One region of the Desulfatiglans parachlorophenolica genome, then DNA from elsewhere that is predicted to be linked to it. Evidence: riboswitches for the same ligand, from Rfam matches in the RefSeq annotation. Region 1 holds a riboswitch; the other holds the start of a gene.
The links. A riboswitch is a leader RNA that binds a small molecule or an ion and turns the genes downstream of it on or off. The one in region 1 is predicted to bind fluoride.
Positions count from the first base shown of each region.

Region 2: linked by a shared signal. The riboswitch ahead of ACZ500_RS20320 (cation:proton antiporter) and the one ahead of ACZ500_RS24570 (cation:proton antiporter) in region 1 are both predicted to bind fluoride.

Region 1 is NZ_AP042460.1:5,299,701-5,305,019, forward strand. It holds gene ACZ500_RS24560 (PTS sugar transporter subunit IIA) at 1-167, shown strand, start outside; gene ACZ500_RS24565 (chloride channel protein) at 136-1,869, shown strand; gene ACZ500_RS24570 (cation:proton antiporter) at 1,994-3,475, opposite strand; fluoride riboswitch at 3,603-3,668, opposite strand; gene ACZ500_RS24575 (hypothetical protein) at 3,786-3,968, shown strand; gene ACZ500_RS24580 (P-II family nitrogen regulator) at 4,325-4,663, shown strand; gene ACZ500_RS24585 (ammonium transporter) at 4,810-5,319, shown strand, end outside.
Region 2 is NZ_AP042460.1:4,392,033-4,397,351, forward strand. It holds gene ACZ500_RS20315 (DNA adenine methylase) at 1-3,391, opposite strand, end outside; fluoride riboswitch at 3,587-3,651, shown strand; gene ACZ500_RS20320 (cation:proton antiporter) at 3,765-4,970, shown strand; gene ACZ500_RS20325 (MFS transporter) at 5,012-5,319, shown strand, end outside.

The sequences.
Region 1 (5,319 bases):
TCTTTCTGGTATTCCTTATGTTGAGTTCCACAACCCGCATCCATCTTCATCTGCTGTCGCGATTGAGTCTCTGTCTTCGGGACGCCTCGATCACGGAGCGATTGTCGACCTATCGCGACGAGGATGCCTTTTTGAATGATATGGCCAAGGCCGAGCGGGGATCGTAAGGGCATGCAACGCGTCCTGCAGCGATTGGATGAACGTCTTCAACTCGTTTTGATCTCCTGCGTCGTGGGGGTCTGCGGCGGTCTTCTGTCCGTTTTGCTGAACCGTTCCCTCCACGCCTTCGCCGGCTGGGTCAAGCCGTTCAGAGGCGAGATCTACGCGATTCTTTTCCCCGCAGGCGGCGCGATGCTTTCATGGATCTTCCTGAACTACCTCATGCGCGAGAAAGGCGGTCACGGCGTCCCGGAGGTGATCCAGAGCGTATCGCGGCGGGGTGGGGTGCTGCCATTCAGGACCAGCTTTTCGCGCCTGGTTTCAGCGCTCCTGACCATCGGCAGCGGGGGGTCGGCCGGTCCGGAAGGGCCGGTCGTCATCAGCGGCGCCAGCATCGGCTCCAATATTGCGGACTTCTTCGGCCTCAAAGACCGGCAGCGCGTTGTCATTGCGGGGTGTGGGGCTTCGGCCGCGATCGGCGCCATCTTCAATGCCCCTGTGGCGGGGATCGCCTTCACGCTGGAAGTGATCCTGGGGGAATGGGCGCCTGTAAACCTCATCCCCATTGCCATGGCATCGGTGGTTGGCACCTCCGTGAGCCGGCTGCTGCAGGGCAACCAGATCCCCTTCGAGCACCAGGCGTTTTCGGTCACGGGGGTGGATCTGGTGGCCTGCATCGGGCTGGCGCTGCTCACGACCTGCAGTTCGGTTGGTCTCATGCGGATGGTCTCGACGGTCCACATCCACTCCCGCAGATGGCTGGCCGTCGGCTGGCTGCGCGCCGGAATGGGGGGTTTCCTGGTCGGAGGCATCGGCATGTTCCTGCCGGCTGTCCTCGGTGAGGGTTATGAGGTGATCCGTGAGATCCTCAGAGAGGAGAGCTTGGCCGGCGTGGGCATGGTTGCCCTCATGGTTGCCGCCAAGATCCTCGTAACGGGCTTGACCCTCGGAAGCGGCGGTTCAGGGGGGCTTTTCGCGCCGTGCCTGGTGGTCGGCTGCTTTACCGGCCTGTTCTATCAGCGCGCACTGGTTTGGTTGATGCCTTCGGTCGAATGGGCCGGTGAGAGCTATTTCGCCCTGCTTGGCATGGCCGGCGTGATCAGCAGCGTCATGCAGGCCCCGATGACCGGCATCTTTCTGATCAGTGAGATTACGGGCGGCTACGAGGTTTTGCTTTCCGTCGTGCTGGTGTCTGTCCTGAGTGTGTCCATCAGCACCTATGCGGAACCCGTCTCCGTCTATCATCGGGACCTGGTGGCAACGGGCGAGTTTCTGCGCCCGGGGTCGGACCGGAAGATCCTTTCAGACCTCGATATCGCCGAACTCCTCGAAACCGACTGTGTCCCCCTCTACCCGGAGATGCTCTTGAAGGACCTGGTGGCGAGGGTGGAGCGGGGGCGCCGGAACTATTTTCCTGTGGAGGATTCAAAGACCGGCGGTTTCCTGGGGATGGTCCACCTGGATGATGTGCGGCCGTTTATCTTCAACCCGGATCTCCAGCACTCCGTGCTGGTTGAAGAGGTCATGCAGCGGGATGTTCCAACCGTCACCTTCGACGATGATCTCGGCCATGTTTTTCAGCTCTTCGATGAGGAAAGGGCCTGGAGCCTGCCGGTTGTCCACCGGGACGGCCGATTTGCCGGCCTGATCTCGAAGGCCACCATCCTGGACCACTACCGTAGGGAGTTGATGGCGCAGCAGAACGTGTAGGATGGGAAGACGCGCTTCCACCCCATGCGCTGGAAGACGGCCCTGCGTCTGCCGGACGGGGGTTACAGCCGCCTGCGGGTTTCCCTGCAGGTTGCCGCGGGCCGATCGGTCGTCGATCCGTCTCCTACCAGTCATAAAGGATTTCCCACTCGTCGACGAAGGCCGGTCCCTGGGCGATGTAGGTGTGCATCAGGGTCTTTCCGGTCCCCGGCTTCCCTTTCGGGTCTTCCATCCAGAATCGTTGCACGATGGCCGGGGTCTCGGCCGCGTCTTTCGATCGGCCCGGTTTTTCCTCGGCCGGTGTCCAGATCTCCTTTTCCTCGATGACCTTCCACACCGCGCCGGAGGCCTTGTTCCGAACCCGTTCTCCGACCCGCGCCAGACCCTGCCTTTCGCGCAGATCCTTGAAACGGTAATTCGATCGCTCGCCATGGTCCAGGATCCGTTCGCCCATGACCATGATTCCGATCGCCCCCAAAGGAGCGGTCAGGACGATGGAGAGGACCGCCACCGCGAGGATGATCTCGCCCCCCGCCACACCGGCCGCCAGAGGGATTGCGCCGATGGCCGCCTGCACCGTGGCCTTCGGCACGTAAGCGACGACGCAGAAGAGCCGCTCTTTCCAGTTGAGGGGCGTGCCGAGAAGGGAAAGGTAGGTGCCGATGCTGCGAAAGAAAAGCCCTGCCAGGACCACCCCCATGCCGGCAAGACCGGCCTTCCATGCCACCTGCACATTCACCTGGGCACCGACGAGCACGAAGAGCAGCAGTTCGGCGAAGACCCAGATCTTCTTGAGCTTCTGGGAGATGATGTGCGCGATCGGCTCCGATTTCTCCAGGATGATGAATCCGATCGCCATCACCCCGAGAAGGCTTGCCACAGGAACCCATCGTTCGACGGCCCCTTCGATCCAGGTGAGCAGAATGGCCGTGCCCAAGACGACGAGGGTCCGCTTCGGCGGCCGCCAGTCGTAGCGGCGAAAAAGCCACAGCAGAAAAAACCCCGGGATGATTCCCATCAGGATGCCCAGACCGATGGAAAGAGGAACCTCCGCCAGTTGGGCCCAGAGGTGGATCTCCCCGCCGCCGGCCATCCCGAGAGCGATTGTGAAGAGCACGATCACGAAGACGTCATCGATAGCGGATGCCCCGAGGAGCAGGGTTGGAATGCCCTTCTGCGTCCCGCGGCCGCGGTCCATGAAATCGATCATGAGCGGCACCACGACAGCGGGGGAGACGGCCCCCAGGATGGTTCCCAGAACAGCCGCCTCGAGGTGGGTGATCGGAAGGAGCATGGGGCCGATCCACGTGACGGCGGCGATCTCGAAGAGCGCCGGGACCATGCTCAAGGTAACGGCCGCCTTCCCGACGCGGTTCAGGGTGTCGCGCCGCAGTTCGAAGCCGGCCCGCAGCAGAATGACGATCAGTGCGATCTTACGGAAATCGCCGGATACGTTCATCATCTCCGGGGATATGAGGTCGAGCACATAGGGCCCGGCGAATACGCCTACGAAGAGCATCCCTACGAGTCCTGGGAGTTTCACCCTCCGCAGCAGGTAATCCGCACCCAGTCCAAGCAGGATGATCAGGGCGATGCTGACGGCCATAGCCTATGCCTTTCCAAATTGCATGCGGGGTTCCGTCCGCGCTTTTGAAGCCGAACAGTCGAAAAAACCCCATCGGTCATGGACGCGATGGGGTTTTTCCGACTGTGCTATCGATACACCTGCCCCATGCGGAGCAGGAGTCATCATCCCTCGGATCAGGGCGGTTCAGGCAGACTCCATTGCCTGTCTTCGTTTCGGAGAGATGATATTTCAGGCCGGTCTCGATGTCAACCATCCCGGCGTGATTCGACCCTTTGCCTATGGCAGATATTTCTCGTCCTCACACCTCTTACCTGGTTTCTATCCGGAAATGGTCTTTTTGGCCAATCTCGGCGTCAATCTGCACGTTTGCTTGTGCGGCGACCTGCAGGTCGCCTCTGCGCAAACGCTTGATTTCCTTGGTATTGGCCAGATCGGGACCCGCCGCGTAGCGGTGGGACTGAGCGGCGAAGCGGTGAAGAAACCGGGACCCGCCGTGAAGCGGTGGGACTGAGCACCCGAAGGGTGTGAAGAAAAATCCTCATTTCCGGATTGGAAACGGGGTTCTATAGGGAAATCATTTCCGGATGGATACTACCTGGAAGACATGCACGGTCTGAAGGCGGATGCTCATCCGCAATAAATACAAAATAGTAGCATATATTCTAATATTATACAAAATTGTATACAGCATCCTGCGGCCGGAAATCATTGGTGACTTATAAACACAATAAATGCAATTGCTTATAAAAAATGGCCGCCTCGTGCGATGATCGGCACGGATCTGGCAATCGTAGGTTTCCATGAAATTCCCGGGATGATTTCGCAGCGGCCAAGCGCAGCTGCAACATGGAATGAGGAGGAAGGAGTGTGAAAAAGATCGAAGCCATTATCAAACCGTTCAAACTGAACGAGGTGAAGGCCGCTCTCACCGAGGCCGGCGTCAAAGGGATCACGGTCAGCGAAGTCAAGGGGTTCGGCCGTCAGAGGGGGCACCGTGAAACCTATCGCGGGGCGGAATACCAGATCGACTTTGTTCCGAAGGTCAAGATCGATGTGGTCGTCGAGGCCGACCTGGTGCCGAAAGTGGTTGCGGCGATAACGGGTACGGCGCGGACCGGTCAGATCGGTGACGGGAAGATATTCGTTCTGCCGATTGAAGAGGCGGTGCGCATCCGCACCGGTGAATCGGGCCGGGACGCTTTATAGCAGATCTCATTTCAAGGAGGTCAAGGGTTGCCTGGCCGGCGGGGTCTTTTCCGGATGCAAACCGGTCAGGCCGATTATCGGAGGTGCGCACGCAACCCCCGAGAGGCGGTTTGCGTTGTCGCTGGATCGAGAGGAGACGTATTTACATGAAGACAGCCCTGTTTTTGCTCATTTTTGTGGGGGGTGCTTTGGCCCGTGCCTGGGCGGGAGACGAGGCCCCGACGCCTATGTCGAACAAAGAGGCGATCGCGTTGGTCCAAACGCATGCTGACTATGTATGGACCCTTGTTGCGGCTGCGTTGGTATTTTTTATGCAGGCCGGTTTTGCCATGGTGGAGGCGGGTTTTACCCGCGCCAAAAACGCCATCAATATCATGATGAAAAACCTCATGGATTTTTCCATGGGGTCTTTGGCCTTCTGGGCGCTCGGCTTCGGATTGATGTTCGGTGCCTCGAGTACCGGGTGGATCGGAACAAGCGGGTTTTTCCTGAGCGATTTCGAAGTGGGCGGTGACCCGTGGGTACTGGCCTTCTGGATGTTCCAGGTGGTCTTTGCGGCTACGGCCGCCACGATCGTATCCGGTGCCATGGCCGAACGGACCAAATTCTCCGGTTATCTGGTCTACAGTCTCTTTGTAAGCGGTCTCATTTACCCG
Region 2 (5,319 bases), 910 kb from region 1:
CTCGCTCCAGTTCCTTGAGGCGGGTCTTGTCATCGGGCGCGATCCCGCCGCCGCCGTCGTCCTTCTTCTTGGCGGCTTCCACCGCCCGTTCCTCGGTTTCCTTGTGTTTCTCGTCCATAGTCGGACCTCCTTCAGAGTGGGTTGTCGAACCATCGTTTTCCGCCGCGGCGACCTTCAGGATGCGGGCGTTCTCGTCCGCGCCTTTGCGGTCGAGTAACCCGAGCCCTGTGAATGTGACCCCGTGGAGGATTTCGTAGACGGGCTGCCCCTGGAGCTCGCCGCCCTTGTTCTTGCGCAGGTGGACGCAGTAGTCGCTCTTCAAGACCACGCGTTTGCCGCAGACCGAGCACTCGCCTTCCTCGTAGTCGCACTCCATGGAGACCTGGGAGATGATCCCTTTGCGGATGAGCTTGTAGGCCAACTGCGCGTGCGGGCTGTCGGAGACATAGAGTTCCCCCGCGCACTCGATCCGGCCGCCGCTTTCGTCCTCCACGTAATCCGCCCCCACGATGCCTCCGACGATGTCGGTGAAATCCTGGGAATGCTTCAGGTCGATCTTTTTGTTGACCGCCGACATGTAACGGGCGGCCAGTTCGTCGGGGGTGAAATGGTCGCCGTTCTTGTTCGTGCCGGCCCGGCAGAGGATGAAGGTGAATTGCGGATCGCCCGCGGCCTGGTCCAATGCCGCCGCTTCGGTCTGGAGCCCGGCGAACGTATCGAGCGACAGCTCCACCGGAAACGAGGTGTGACATGCCGCCAGCGTCTGTGTGTCGGCCTTGGAGCGCGCCGCGCCGCGTGATTTGGAAGCTACGAAGAGCAGTTCCCGGGCGTGTTTGCCTTCCCGGCCGATGTCCTTGGCGATGTTGTAGTCCACCTCCATGCCCCGCACCCGGACGAGACCGTAGTGCTCGGCGAAGATTTCCTTGATCTCCTCTTCCCGCGGAAAAGCCCGGTCGCGGTATGACAGGAGCACCGTGCCGTACTTGCCGCGGGCGTCGGCCGCCAATGTTTCCATGAGGGAACGGATCGATTCCTTGGTGTAGCGCGTCCGCGACGGATAACTGCGGCGGGGATTGTCTTGGAGTTCCTTGTCCGCCCAGCGGGTCATGAGACCCTCGATGAAATGCAGGGAGTCCTCGTAGTCGTTGCTGCCGAACTCGGTGACGTAGGGCGGGTCCAGATACAGAACGTCCGCGCCGAATCGCCGGACCGCTTCCGCCGCGTCCAGGTTGAAGGCCTTGCACTCTTTGCCGTTGTCGAACACCAACCGGTTAAGTTGGCCCACCGAGCGCCTGAAAGACTCGATGAACTTGGACAGCGGCGGGTTGGAGAGTTGGGATTGCTCCAGGCTGGCATCCGTGTCGAGGTCGGCCCGGCGGTGCATCTTGGACCGCGAGAACTGACCAAAGGCGCTCTTGGCCTTGACAGTGGTACCGAGCGCGGCCAGCGCCAGATCTTTCTTGTAGCCGTGAAGCTTCTGGATGTTCGCCCAGACCTGGTCGAGCCAACGGAGCACCGGCTTGGTGTAGTAGTAGCCGTAGAAGTGATCGACGATAAACGTACCCGCGTCCGCATTTGGGGCGAGGATTCGATCCACGTCCTCGTCGCTCAGAGTCTCGTTGGAGTTCTCCACCACGGCTCGCGCCAGATGGTGGGGATAGCGCAGGAGGTCGTTGGTGATGACTTTCAGCCCTTTGCGTTTGAAGTGGTAGGCGACATTCGCGCCGCCGGAAAAGGCGTCGAGGATGCTCTCCGCGTCCTTGGGGACATGGCTTTCGATCCAGCCGAGCATCAGGTATTTGCTGCCCATGAAGCCGGTGACGCGGACCGATTCCGCTTTCCCGGCCTGGCAGCTCAATAGGTCCAGCGATTCGCCCAGCGGAGCGTCCGCCAGAGCGATCAGGTTTTCCTCCACGCGCAGGGCGGCATCGACGGCCCGTCCGGCTTCGTGCTTGTCGATCCACTCCTTGGCCTTTTCCATGGTCCAGCCGTCCGGGTTCTTCTCCGTCTTGCGGACGAACCGGTAGGCCTGCAACACCATCGAGCGCGGGTTGCCGCCTTCGGGCACGAACTCCTTCTTCAAGCGTCCGATGATGATCGCCACACCGTCGACGCCCTCCAAGGGCTTGTGGCGGAAGCTGTCGGGTTCGAACTCCTCCGGGTCCCGGACGCGGTAGCGCACCTCGTTCTCGGTTTCCTCCCAGATGGCTTCTGCCCGTAAGGTGTCCTCTGCGGACGCCTTGGCGGACCGCTCCGCGCCCTCGGCTCTGCGGCAGATGAACAGGCGTTCCTTGGCGTGGGACGCCTCGCCGTGCCGGGAGGTGATGGCGTAATGGTGATCGTGGGAGCGCATGGACGAATCCCGTCCCATGGAGGCGATGATCCGCCGCATCTCCGATTCGTTCGGATAGGCGTGGTCCCGGTAGGAAATGAGCCAGTGCGGGAAGTGTTTGGAGTTGCCGAGGAAGGACTCGAAGAACTCCGCGGCGTTGGCGCGGGTCACGGTCTTGTGGTCGGTCTCGTAGTGCTTGGTCTTGGAGTCTTTGACAAGGGTCAGCCCCTCCCAATAGGTCATCAGCCCTTCCACGAAGTGGTAGGATTTTTCGTAGTTGGTGGTCGAGAACTCCGTGGCGTAGGGCGGATCGAAATAGGCCAGGTCGGCCTTGGCCTCCGGCAGGAAATCGTTGATGTCCTTGCGGGACGCCTTGCACTCCTTGCCGTTGTCGAAAACGAGGGCGTTGATGCGGGCCACGTTCTTGCTCAGCCGCTCCTTGAATTCCTCCGGGGTGTCCTCGCGCTTGCCGTAGCGGGTCGACGACGAGAAATGCCCGAAGCCGCCCTTGCCGGACATGCAGGTCTTGCCCAGAGCGAACAGGGCGATGTCTTTCTTGAAGCCCGAGAGCTTGTCGACGTTGGCCCGGATCGTGTCAATCAGACCGTGGACGCCCTTGGCGAAGAAGATGCCCTTGAAGTTGTCTCGGACGAAGGTGCCCGCCTTCGGGTTGTCGGCGAGCAGCGCTTCAATATCCTCGTCGCCGAGCCGGACGTTGTCGTTCTCGATGATCGCTCGGGCCGCATGATGGCAGTAGCGCAGCCGGTCGTTGGCCAGGACCTGCAGGCCCTTGGTCTTGTACATGTAGGCCACGACAGCCGAACCCGAGAAGGCGTCGGCCGCGGATTCCACCCCCTCCGGAGTGTGTTTCCATATCCAGTCGACCAGCTTCTGCTTCGAGCCGATGTAGTTGGTGATGTATTTCGGCCGCTGTTCCGGCGACGGCTCTTCGGCAGCCGCCTCGGCCTGGGCCTCGAGCGCCTCGAAGTCCAGGTCAAGGGCGGCGTCCGTCTCCAAAAGGAAAGCCAGCCGTTCACGGTCGGTTGAGAAAAGCTCCATTCGGGTCTCCGGTTATGTCGCGACAAAATCCGGTTAATGCCGGTGGGCGGTCAACCCGCGCTCGGGGAGAACCCCGAAATCGGGCCGGTAGCCCTGTCGCTTGGATACCTACCGGAGACCGTTGAAAAGCGTCGGAGAGGGTTGGTGGAGTTGGCTTTTTTCTTGCTTTTTTCTAAACAGGGTGATAAATTATTGAAAATTTGTGGGGATGGAGTCCCCCGAACAACCGCCCGGGCTGGGCTGATGACTCCTACCGCGCAGGCTGATGCAGCGGTAGGGTCGATACGGTGCGAGATGTAACCCGCTGCAAAGCGGGTTTTTTTGTGCCTGCGCCATGGCCCGGATGGTTTTTTAGAGAAAGGAGGACTCCATCATGGAACATATCTTCACCATCGCCGCCCTGTGGCTTGGGTTGGCAGTAATCTCCGCGGTTGTCGCCTATCACCTGCGGGTATCCATCGCCCTTGTTGAAATCTGTGTCGGCGTAATCGCGGCCGCCGTCGCGGGCTACCTTGGGAAGCTGGACGCGTTGGGCTCCAATTTGGAGTGGCTCAAGTTTCTGGCAGCTTCGGGAGCTGTCCTGCTCACTTTCCTGGCCGGGGCCGAACTTGAGCCGGAGGTGATTCGAAAGAAACTCAAAGAGGTGACGGTCGTCGGTCTTGTCGGTTTTTTTACGCCGTTCTTAGGCTGCGCGGCTATTGCACGCTACCTGCTGGACTGGAATCTCCAGGCCAGTCTGCTCTGCGGTGTCGCTCTCTCAACCACATCGATGGCGGTTGTTTACGCGGTCATGCTGGAAACCGGCTTCAACAAAACCGACTTCGGCAAGGGCATTCTCGGTGCTTGCTTCATCAACGATCTCGGAACAGTCATCGCCCTCGGATTATTATTCGCACCCTTCACATACAAAACCGTCATTTTCATCGCAGTTACGGTCTTCGTGTTGGCAATACTGCCCTTCACCAGCCGGTGGTTGACCCGCATGTACGCCAATAGAACTGCCGCGATCAGGACCAAATGGGTCATCCTCATCCTTTTCAGTTTAGGTGCCTTGGCGCTTTGGTCCGGAAGCGAGGCGGTGCTTCCCGCCTATCTTGTGGGTATTGTTCTGGCAGAATTCTCGAACGGAGACACCTTCTGGGTTCGCCGTCTCCGGACCTTGACCGTTGGATTCCTCACTCCGTTCTATTTCATTCGTGCCGGGACTTTTGTTTCCTTGCCTGCCCTGGTTTCCGCCCCAATAGTCTTTCTGCTTTTGTTGGGAGGGAAGGTGATATCGAAAATATTCGGACTGTATCCGATCATCGGACAGTTCCGTCGTAGGCGTGACGAGAGATGGTATTACACCTTGATGATGTCAACAGGGCTGACATTTGGAACGATCTCGGCGTTATACGGTTTTTCACACAACATCGTGACGCAAGACCAGTATTCCTTTCTGGTCGCGGTTGTCATCACAAGTGCCGTGGTTCCGACGTTGATTGCCGGACTCGCTTTCTTGCCTCGACATCTCCTGCCCAAACCCGAACAACCAGCAGAGGCGGTTCCTCGGGAAAATGGGCTCAGCGATGAAGGCTAAAGACATTTGATACGTACGCAATGCCGGGTGGCGCGACACACATGAGGAATAGAAACAACCAGGTTGCTTTGCGTTTCGTGATCCTCCTGGGGGTCGTCAGCCTTTTCGCGGATATGACCTATGAGGCGGCTCGAAGTATCACCGGCCCCTACCTGGCCATCCTCGGAGCCAGCGCGACTGTAGTCGGCGTAGTCGCTGGTTTGGGGGAACTCATCGGTTATGGGTTGAGAATTGTCTCAGGGCTCATCAGCGACCGAACACACCGATACTGGGCGATCACCATCGCGGGATACGCGGTTAACCTGCTCGCCGTACCGGCCCTGGCCCTGGCGGGAAGCTGGGAAATCGC